One region of the Mesorhizobium sp. M6A.T.Cr.TU.016.01.1.1 genome, then DNA from elsewhere that is predicted to be linked to it. Evidence: predicted binding sites of a transcription regulator. Region 1 holds the regulator's gene; each other region holds the start of a gene.

Region 1 (3,276 bases):
CTCTGCCGACTTTTTTCGAGCCCCGGAATAAACAATGACAGGGCCTTCTGCTTCTGCCAGTATTTGTCGGACGCTGCCGACGGCTTCCGGTTCATGAGCGGCCGCGGCAAGAGGGAGGAAGCAAAAGAATGTCGGTTGGAATCCGTCATGACGATTTGCGTCGGCGCAACCGGGCGATGGTGATTTCGGCCGTACGCCGGGCAGGCCAGCCGTCGCGAACCGAGATCGCCGCGACCACCGGCCTCAGCCATTCGACCATATCGGCGATCTCTTCCGACCTCATCCAGGAAGGCATCCTGACCGAGAGCAAGGCGAGCGAGACCGTTTCGCTGAAACGCGGCCGGCCGCAGGTCGGCCTCAGCCTCAATCCGGAAGCGGCGGCGGTGTTGGCCGTCGTGTTGTCGCTGAATTTCCTTTCGGTCGCCGTCATCGATTATGCTGGACAAGTGGTCGCCGAGGAACAGCGCCGGCTGGACACGCTGACCATGTCGCGCGACGAGCTGATCGACGAATGTGTCGCCATCGTCCGGCGCCGGCTCGAAGATCCCGATCTCAATGTCCAAAGCGTCGCCCGCATCGCGCTGGCGATCCAGGGCATCACCGATTCCCATGCGCGCGCCATGTTGTGGTCGCCGATCACGCCGCAGACGAACATTGCCTTCGCCGACATTCTGGAACGTGAGTTCGGCATCCCGGCCATCATGGAGAACGATTGCAACATGATGGCCGTGGCGCTGCGCTGGCGCGACCCGGATCGCTACCGCGACGATTTCATCGCCATCCTGCTCTCCCACGGCATCGGCATGGGACTGGTGCTGAAGGGCGAACTGTTCACCGGCACCCATTCCTCAGGCGGCGAATTCGGCCACATGATCCACCGGCCGGGCGGCGCGCTTTGCCGCTGCGGGCGGCGCGGCTGCGTCGAGGCCTATGCCGGCAACTACGCCATCTGGCGCAATGCAAGGCAGTTGAGCGAGAACGCCGAGCCGGTCGCCGATGTCAGCGACGCCGAGATGCGGGCACTGGCGGCCCGGGCGCGCCAGACGGACGGACCGGAGCGCGAAGCCTACCGCAAGGCCGGCGAAGCGCTCGGCTTCGGGCTCGGCAGCCTGTTCGCGTTGATCGATCCGGCGCCGGTCGCCATGGTCGGCGCCAGCGCTGCCGCCTTCGACCTGATCGAGCCGGCCCTGCGCGAGGCCATCGCTCAGACCGCCGGCGGTCAGTATTCGGGTTCGATTTCCTTCGACACCGAGCCGAACGAGCTGCCGCTGATCCGCGAAGGCTGCGCCATGCGGGCGCTGAGCTTCGTCGACCAGGAGATTTTCGCGCCGGGCGCGCAAGGGAAGTCCGGCACGGCCAGGAAGCACGTGGCCTGAATGGAAGAACGCAGCTTGAATTCAGGCAGTCTGTTCAGTCTTCCCTGATCGCATAGCCCGCGCCGCGGATGGTGCGGATGACATCGGGCATGCGGCCATTGTTGACCGCCTTGCGCAGCCGGCCGACATGGACGTCCACCGTGCGCTCGTCGATGTAGATCGTCTCGCCCCAGACATTGTCGAGCAACTGGCTGCGCGAGAACACCCGACCCGGGTGCCGCATCATGAATTCGAGCAGCCGGAATTCGGTCGGCCCGAGCCGGATCTCGCTCTTCTTGCGATAGACCCTGTGCGATTCGCGATCGAGCATGATGTCACCGACCTTCAGCACGCTGGACAGCACTTCGGGCTTGGCACGGCGCAGCAGCGCCTTGACCCTGGCCATGAATTCCGGTGTCGAGAACGGCTTGACCAGATAGTCGTCGGCCCCGGTCGAGAGGCCGCGCACCCGGTCGCTTTCCTCGCCGCGCGCGGTCAGCATGATGATCGGCAGCCGCTCGGTTTCGGGACGCACGCGAAGGCGACGGCAAAGCTCGATGCCCGAAACCGCCGGCACCATCCAGTCGAGCACCAGAAGATCGGGCACGTTTTCCTGAAGCCGGATTTCGGCCTCGTCGCCGCGCGTCACCACCTCGACCTGATAGCCTTCGGATTCCAGATTGTAGCGAAGGAGGACGCCCAGCGGCTCTTCGTCCTCCACCACCATGATGCGCGGCGCGATCATCGGCCGGTTACCCCTGTCATGTCGCCGACGCCGACATCGTCGTTTCGTCGAGCTTCGGCCGATCCGCCGGCAATTGCTGCCCGGTCACGACATAGTAGGCGTTTTCGGCGATGTTGGTGACATGATCGCCGATACGCTCGAGATTCTTGGCGCAGAACAGAAGATGCGTGCAGGCGGTGATGTTGCGCGGGTCCTCCATCATGTAGGTCAGGAGTTCGCGAAAAACCGCCGTGTATTTCACGTCGATCTTCTCGTCGGCGGCGCGCAGCTCTTTCAACGCGCCGGCGTTGCGCGACACATAGTGCTCGACCACGCCGCGGAGCTGCTCGAGAACGAGATCCGCCATCGCGTCGATACCGTGCGAGAGATTACGCGGCGTGGCGCTCTGCCCGACGGCGCTGACCCGCTTGGCTATGTTCTTGGCCAGGTCGCCGATGCGCTCGAGATCGCCGGCCATCCGGATTGCGCCAACCACGGCGCGCAGGTCTTGCGCCATCGGCTGCCGCTTGGCGATCAGCGTGATCGCGCTGTCGTCGAGTTCGCGCTGCCGCGCATCCATGATGGCGTCATCCGAGACGACGCGCTGCGCCATCGCATTGTCTGACGCAAGCAACGCGCGGATCGACGCTGCGACCATCGCGGCGGCGAGCTCGTCCATGTCGCGGATCAGCCTGTCGATGTGCTCCAATTCCTCGTCGAAAGATGCGACGGTATGTTCACCCATGATACTGTCCTCGTGCTCGAAAATTCGCCGGACCGCTTAGCCGAACCGGCCGGTGATGTAGTCCTGGGTGCGCTTGTCGTCGGGGTTGGTGAACATCTTGTCGGTCGCGCCCTCCTCGACCAGATAGCCGAGATGGAACATCGCCGTGCGTTGCGACACACGCGCTGCCTGCTGCATCGAATGGGTGACGATGACGATCGTGTAGTTCTGGCGCAGTTCGTCAATCAGTTCCTCGACACGGGCGGTGGCGATCGGATCGAGCGCCGAACAAGGCTCGTCCATCAGGATCACTTCCGGCGACACAGCGATGGCGCGCGCAATGCACAGACGCTGCTGCTGGCCACCGGAAAGGCCAGTGCCCGACTCGAGCAGGCGATCCTTGACCTCGTTGAACAGGCCGGCCTTCTTCAGGCTCGATTCGACGATGCCGTCCAACTCCGCCTTGCTCCTGG
Region 2 (3,276 bases), 310 kb from region 1:
CTCGACGCTTGGCCGCTGGACCGAGATCGCCGACCGCTGCCGGGTTTCGGAAAGCACGCTGGGCGACTATTCCTACATGATGCAGGACTGCGGCGTCTGGTGCGCGACGATCGGCAAATTTGCCAACATTGCCGCCAATGTGCGCATCAACGCCACCAACCACCCGATCTGGCGGCCGACGCTGCACCATTTCACCTACCGCGCCTCGGACTATTGGGACGACGCCGAGCACGAGAGCGAATTCTTCGCTCAGCGTCGCGCCAAGCGCGTCACCATCGGCCATGACACCTGGCTTGGCCACGGCTCGACCATCCTGCCCGGCGTCACCGTCGGCGATGGCGCGGCGGTCGGCGCCGGCGCCGTGGTGTCGAAGGACGTCGCGCCCTATACCATTGTCGGCGGCGTGCCGGCGAAACCGATCCGCGAACGCTTCGACCGCCGCACGGCGGAACGTTATCAGGCGCTCGCCTGGTGGGATTGGGACCATATCAGGCTGCGCGCCGCGCTCGACGATTTTCGCGCGCTTTCGGCGGAAGCGTTTCTGGAAAAGTACGGCTGACCACAGGACGAACCCGCCCGTTTCACACCTCTGACACATGACTCGGACAAAGGCGGTCTTTCCCTGGAGATCGCCATGCCCATCAAACCTTCGCTCGCCGGATTCTTTGCCGGCTCGAACCCGAACCCTCCCGTGCATCTCGGCACGCGCTACGACACGTCAGGCAATTTCCTGACCGAGCCCGGCAACACGGTCGTCTGCCATCTCGTCAGCGGCTCAGCTTCCGAAACGGCGGTCATCGAAGTGCGTGAGCGGATGCGCGTTATGCCCGATGCCGACAGGCTGGCCTTCACGCCGATCTCCAGCCTGCATATGACGCTGTTCCAGGGCATCATCGAATATCGCCGCCGGCTTCCCTACTGGCCTGAGGATGTGCCCCTCGACACAAGCATCGACGACATGACTCGGCTCTATCTGGAGCGCCTGAATGGCGTCGGGGACCATGGCGCGTTTAAAGTCAGGGTTGTCGATGTCGTGCCGACCGGGCTTACCGTTACCGGCGTGTCGGACCAGGACGAGCGCATCATGCGCGCGTGGCGCGATGCCCTGTCGGTGCCGTTCGGATACCGGCATCCCGATCACGACAGCTACACTTTCCACATAACTTTCGCCTACCAGATCCGGCGCCTCGACGACGAAAGGGCCTCGCAATGGCAACAGCTATTCGATGACTGCCTCTCGCTGCTCGCCCTTCAGGCTCCAGTGATCGAGCTGCGGCCTCCGGCATTTTGCAGCTTCAAGGACATGAAGTATTTCGAGGAGCTTCTTGTCCTGGGCTGACGGCGCGACGTCTCTGCCTGTGGGCAGTAACAAAACTGACATCAATCCGACACCGCAGGTTCATGCGGCTGCGCTAGCGAGGGTCAACGGACCTTCAACTGCGACTGGACTGGAACCTGCCCCATGTCAGCAACCTCAGCCACGCTTGAAATCCGCGGCGTCACCCGCCGGTTTGGCAAGAACACCGCCGTCAGCAATGTCGATATCTCGATCCCGCATGGTCAGATGGTCGGCATCATCGGCCGTTCCGGTGCCGGCAAGTCGACGCTTTTGCGCATGATCAACCGCCTCATCGATCCCAGCCAAGGGTCGATTTTCTTTGACGGCGCCGAAGTCTCCAGCCTGCGCGGCTCGCTGCTCAGGCGCTGGCAGCGCGACTGCGCCATGATCTTCCAGCAGTTCAACCTGGTGCCGCGTCTCGACGTGCTGACCAACGTCTTGCTCGGCCGGCTCAATCACCGCTCGACCGTTGTCAATCTGCTCGGTGTCTTTTCTCGCGACGAACGGGCCCAGGCGATCGCGGCGCTCGAGCGTCTCGACATTGCCCGCACGGCGCTGCAGCCGGCCGGCACCTTGTCCGGCGGCCAGCAGCAGCGCGTTGCGATTGCCCGTGCCATGATGCAGCAGCCGAAGGTGATCCTTGCTGACGAGCCGATCGCCTCGCTCGACCCGCTCAACGCCAAGGTGGTTATGGATTCGCTGCAGGACATCAATCTGCGCGAGGGCATCACCGTCGTCACCAATCTGCACACGCTGGATACCGCGCGCACCTATTGCAACCGCATCATCGGCATGGCCGCCGGCAAGGTCGTGTTCGACGGCCCACCCGAAGACCTCAACCGCGAAGCCGTGCGCATGGTCTACGGCGCCGACAGCAATGGCGGCGAAATCTCCGAGGCCATCACCTCGACCAGCGTCACCATCAAGCAAAAAATCGCCGCATCCGCCGGACCGCTCGAGCCCGCATTTCCGGGCTACTAGTTCCATGATCCCGACAAGTGGATACCGGTATCCGGAAACGATCATGGACAAGCAAAAGAGCGCCTGGATCGCCGGCCCACGTCAAGGGCGCTGTCAAAATTCGAACGCTACCGGCGCGATGCCGGAACCAACAGGAGAGACGCGACATGTTTAGAAAGATGCTTTTCGGTGCTGTTTCCATCATCGCCATGGCGATGGGCGCGGTTCAGGCACAGGACCTGAAGGAATTCCGCGTCGGCATTCTGGGCGGCGAGAACGAAGCCGACCGTCTGCGCAACTACCAGTGCTTCGCCGACCACATCAAGGAAGTGCTGGGCGTCGAGAAAGTCTCGCTGTTCCCGGCCGCCGACTACGACGGCGTCATCCAGGGCCTGCTCGGCGGCACGCTTGACTATGCCGAGCTCGGCGCTTCCGCCTATGCCAAGATCTATCTCGAAAACAAGGACGCGGTTGAGCCTATCCTGACGACGGTCCAGACCGACGGTTCGACCGGCTATCATTCGGTCATGGTCGCCCGTGCCGATTCCGGCATCAAGACGCTCGCCGACATGAAGGGCAAGAAACTCGGTTTCGCCGATCCCGATTCGACGTCGGGTTACCTGATCCCGGTCACTTCACTGCCCAAGGACATCGGCATGGATGTGAAGAGCTACTTCGCGTCGACCGGTTTTGGTGGCGGCCATGAACAGCTCGTCCTCGAGGTCCTGAAGGGCACCTTCGATGCCGGCACCACCTGGGCTTCCGGCGTCGGCGACTTCAAGGACGGCTACAGCTCGGGCAATCTGCGCAAGATGGTCGACAAGGGCGTCCTCAAGATGGACGATCTTGTCGAATTGTGGCAGTCGCCGATGATCCCGAACGGCCCGCTGGTGCTGCGTGCGTCGATCGATGCCGGCGCCAAACAGAAGGTCACCGATTTCCTGACCAAGCTTCCGGAAACCGATCCAGCCTGTTTC
Region 3 (3,276 bases), 2.8 Mb from region 1:
TGGATGGCGCGCGTCTCATAGCCTTGGCTCTTCAGGAACGTGGCCATCGACGGCACCGGCGCGCGGACATATTGCTGGTAAGGGATGCTGCCGGCCGGCAGGAAGGCATTGGAAAAGCCGGTCAGCGCCTCGAACTCGACATTGGCGGTCATGCCGCCGAATTCGGGCGAGAACATCGAGCCCGAGCGCAGCGTCCGCACATTGGGAATCGGATCGGGCGTGATGGTGACGCCGGGCAACTCGGTCGGATCCCAGAAGGATTCGCTCATGACGATGATGATGTCGGGCTTCTCGGCCGGTACGGAGACCGTCACGTCAGGCCTGTCGATTGCCGCGATCGACTTGTCGGAATAGCCCGCAGGCGCCGAGACGTGGGCCATCGGCACGTTGAGCGCGAAGGCGAGCGCGAAGCCGTTGGAGGCGTAGTTTTCCTTCTGGTCCCACATGATCGGGATGATCTGCAACCGGTCACGCGTCCACGAGAAGGTCGCGTAATCCATGATTGAGACGAAGAAGGCGAGCAGCGGCACTGTCAATGTCAGCCGGGCAAGGCGGCCCTTACGGCTGAGCGCCGGTACCCGGCGGCGCCATAGTCGCCAGCCATAGACGAGCAGCGATAGGCCGCCAACGATGCCGACCGCCATAGCGATGGCGGTCCCCGGGCGTTCGCGCACCAGAAGCGGCATCAGCGCCACGATCTGGCGTGAATACAAGAAATCGGTCGGATAGAGCGGATCGCCGAGATAGAGCGATTTCTGATGGCCGACAAAGGCCAGCGCCAGCGTCAGCGGCGCGACGATCATCAGGCTCTGGTGGCTGCGGCCGAGCACGGCATCGAGACCGATGAGGATCAACGCGAAAATGATGATGGTGGTCCAGCCCGGCTTGAACGGCTGCAGGAAGAAGGCGACGGTGCCGGCAAAGTCGCCGCGCACGATCAGTTCGACCGCAAACACCAGAATGGCGGCAGCGAGCAGGCTGACGAGGCCATAGCGGATAACGGGCCATTTCCGGCCCGGCAGATAGCCGGTGGCCGGATCGCCTTCCAGAAACTGTGGCGCGGCCTTGCCGGCGCCTTTCCTAGTCCTTGCCAACTTACAATTCCCCCGACCATACACAAAAGCGTCATTGAGCTGTCATCGATATGTCACAAAAAGCTAGCGCCTGTGGCTGAAATAAGAAGAGCCAGCAAACGAATCGTGAGCGATTTTCATCATGAGTGATCGACAAAAAGCCTTTTGGAACAGGCACTCGGCCAGCGATGCCGAGCCGGAGCGGCTCGGATTGGGCTGATGGCGGACTTGACTTGCCCGCCTGCCTTGCGTCACAGGCAGGAAAAATCAGCCGCTTGGGAGCCACAGATGGCCGTCGCATTCACCTTTCCGGGACAGGGCAGCCAGGCTGTCGGCATGGGCAAGGACCTCGCCGACGCCTTTCCGGAATCGCGGAAGATCTTCGAAGAGGTCGACGACGCGCTCGGCGAAAACCTGTCGAAGCTGATCTGGAAAGGGCCGGAAGAGACGCTGACGCTGACCGCCAATGCCCAGCCGGCGCTGATGGCTGTGTCGCTTGCCGCAATCCGGGCTATGGAATCGCGCGGCTTCTCGCTGAAGGACAAGGTCGCCTATGTCGCCGGCCATTCGCTCGGCGAGTATTCGGCACTTGCTGCCGCCGGTTTCGTCTCGATCGCCGATGCCGCCCGGCTCTTGCGTATCCGCGGCAATGCCATGCAAGCGGCAGTGCCGGCCGGCGAGGGCGCCATGGCGGCGATCATCGGGCTGGAACAGGCCGATGTCGAAGCCGCCTGCGCTGAAGCGGCCAAAGATTCAGTTTGCCAGATCGCCAACGACAATGGCGGTGGCCAGTTGGTGATCTCCGGCGCCAGGGCGGCGGTTGAACTGGCGGCGAAGCTGTGCACGGAAAAGGGCGCCAAGCGGGCGCTGATGCTGCAAGTTTCTGCGCCTTTCCATTCGGCACTGATGACACCGGCGGCCGAGATCATGCGCGAGGCGCTGGCCGGGGTGACGAAGAACGCGCCGTTCGTGCCTGTAGTCTCCAACGTGTCGGTCACCCCGTCCAGCGATCCCGACGCCATCGCCCGCCGCCTGGTCGAACAGGTGACCGGCCGCGTGCGCTGGCGCGAGACGGTGGAGTGGTTCGGCGCGAATGGCGTTGCGACGCTTTACGAGGTGGGCGCAGGCAAGGTGCTGTCGGGACTGGCTCGGCGCATCAACCGCGATATCGCCACAGGCGCTGTCGGCACGGCGGCGGATGTCGAGGCGGCATTGGCGGCGCTCGCATAACCGGCCACGATTTGACCCCACCCGTGTGAAGGGTGTTCTCTTAGATCAGGAGACAAGACATGTTCGAATTGACTGGCCGCAAGGCGCTCGTCACAGGCGCATCAGGAGGGATAGGCGAGGCGATCGCCCGGGTGCTGCATGCGCAGGGCGCCATCGTTGGCCTGCACGGCACCCGCGTCGAAAAGCTGGAGACGCTGGCCGCCGAGCTCGGCGACCGGGTCAAGCTGTTCCCGGCCAACCTTTCCAACCGCGACGAGGTCAAGGCGCTCGGCCAGAAGGCCGAGGCCGATCTCGAAGGTGTCGACATTCTCGTCAACAACGCCGGCATCACCAAGGACGGGCTGTTCGTGCGCATGGCGGACGCCGACTGGGATAGCGTGATCGAGGTCAATCTGACCGCCGTGTTCCGGCTGACCCGCGAGCTCACCCATCCGATGATGCGGCGCCGGCACGGCCGCATCATCAACATCACCTCGGTGGTCGGCGTCACCGGCAATCCCGGCCAAACCAATTACTGCGCTTCCAAGGCCGGCATGATCGGCTTTTCCAAGTCGCTGGCGCAGGAGATCGCCACCCGCAACATCACCGTCAACTGCGTCGCCCCGGGCTTCATCGAATCGGCGATGACCGACAAGCTCAACGACAAGCAGAAAGAGGCGATCATGGCGGCGATCCCGACACGGCGCATGGGCACCAGCGCCGAAGTCGCTTCCGCCGTCGCCTACCTTGCTTCCAACGAAGCTGCCTATGTCACCGGCCAGACCATCCACGTGAATGGCGGCATGGCGATGATTTGACAGTTGCGGGAAAACCCGCCTTTTCGCCTTGGACCCAGGCCGATTTTCGTGTAATGCGGCCCGCAACCCGGCGGTTCGGGCAAAAACCGGTCCGGTGCCGTTGCGTTTCCGGCAGGACCATCTTTCAGCTTGATTAGCGGCATTCTGCCCGCTAACGAAGACAGACAACCAAAAGA

Evidence for each region. The regulator PhoB, encoded in region 1, activates phosphate uptake and scavenging genes when phosphate is short. The targets are predictions, from matches to a motif close to TGTCATNNANCTGTCAT.
Region 2: phnC (phosphonate ABC transporter ATP-binding protein) is a predicted target of PhoB. The motif match lies at 1,376-1,392, and genes of this name have one in related genera.
Region 3: EJ075_RS32605 (LTA synthase family protein) is a predicted target of PhoB. The motif match lies at 1,124-1,140, and genes of this name have one in related genera.

The regions. Positions count from the first base shown of each region.
Region 1 is NZ_CP034452.1:2,735,109-2,738,384, reverse strand. It holds gene EJ075_RS13190 (ROK family protein) at 129-1,376, shown strand; gene phoB (phosphate regulon transcriptional regulator PhoB) at 1,411-2,100, opposite strand; gene phoU (phosphate signaling complex protein PhoU) at 2,117-2,824, opposite strand; gene pstB (phosphate ABC transporter ATP-binding protein PstB) at 2,861-3,276, opposite strand, start outside.
Region 2 is NZ_CP034452.1:3,049,739-3,053,014, reverse strand. It holds gene EJ075_RS14730 (DapH/DapD/GlmU-related protein) at 1-559, shown strand, start outside; gene EJ075_RS14725 (DUF1868 domain-containing protein) at 635-1,339, shown strand; gene phnC (phosphonate ABC transporter ATP-binding protein) at 1,463-2,320, shown strand; gene phnD (phosphonate ABC transporter substrate-binding protein) at 2,467-3,276, shown strand, end outside.
Region 3 is NZ_CP034452.1:6,708,093-6,711,368, reverse strand. It holds gene EJ075_RS32605 (LTA synthase family protein) at 1-1,094, opposite strand, end outside; gene fabD (ACP S-malonyltransferase) at 1,362-2,303, shown strand; gene fabG (3-oxoacyl-[acyl-carrier-protein] reductase) at 2,363-3,100, shown strand.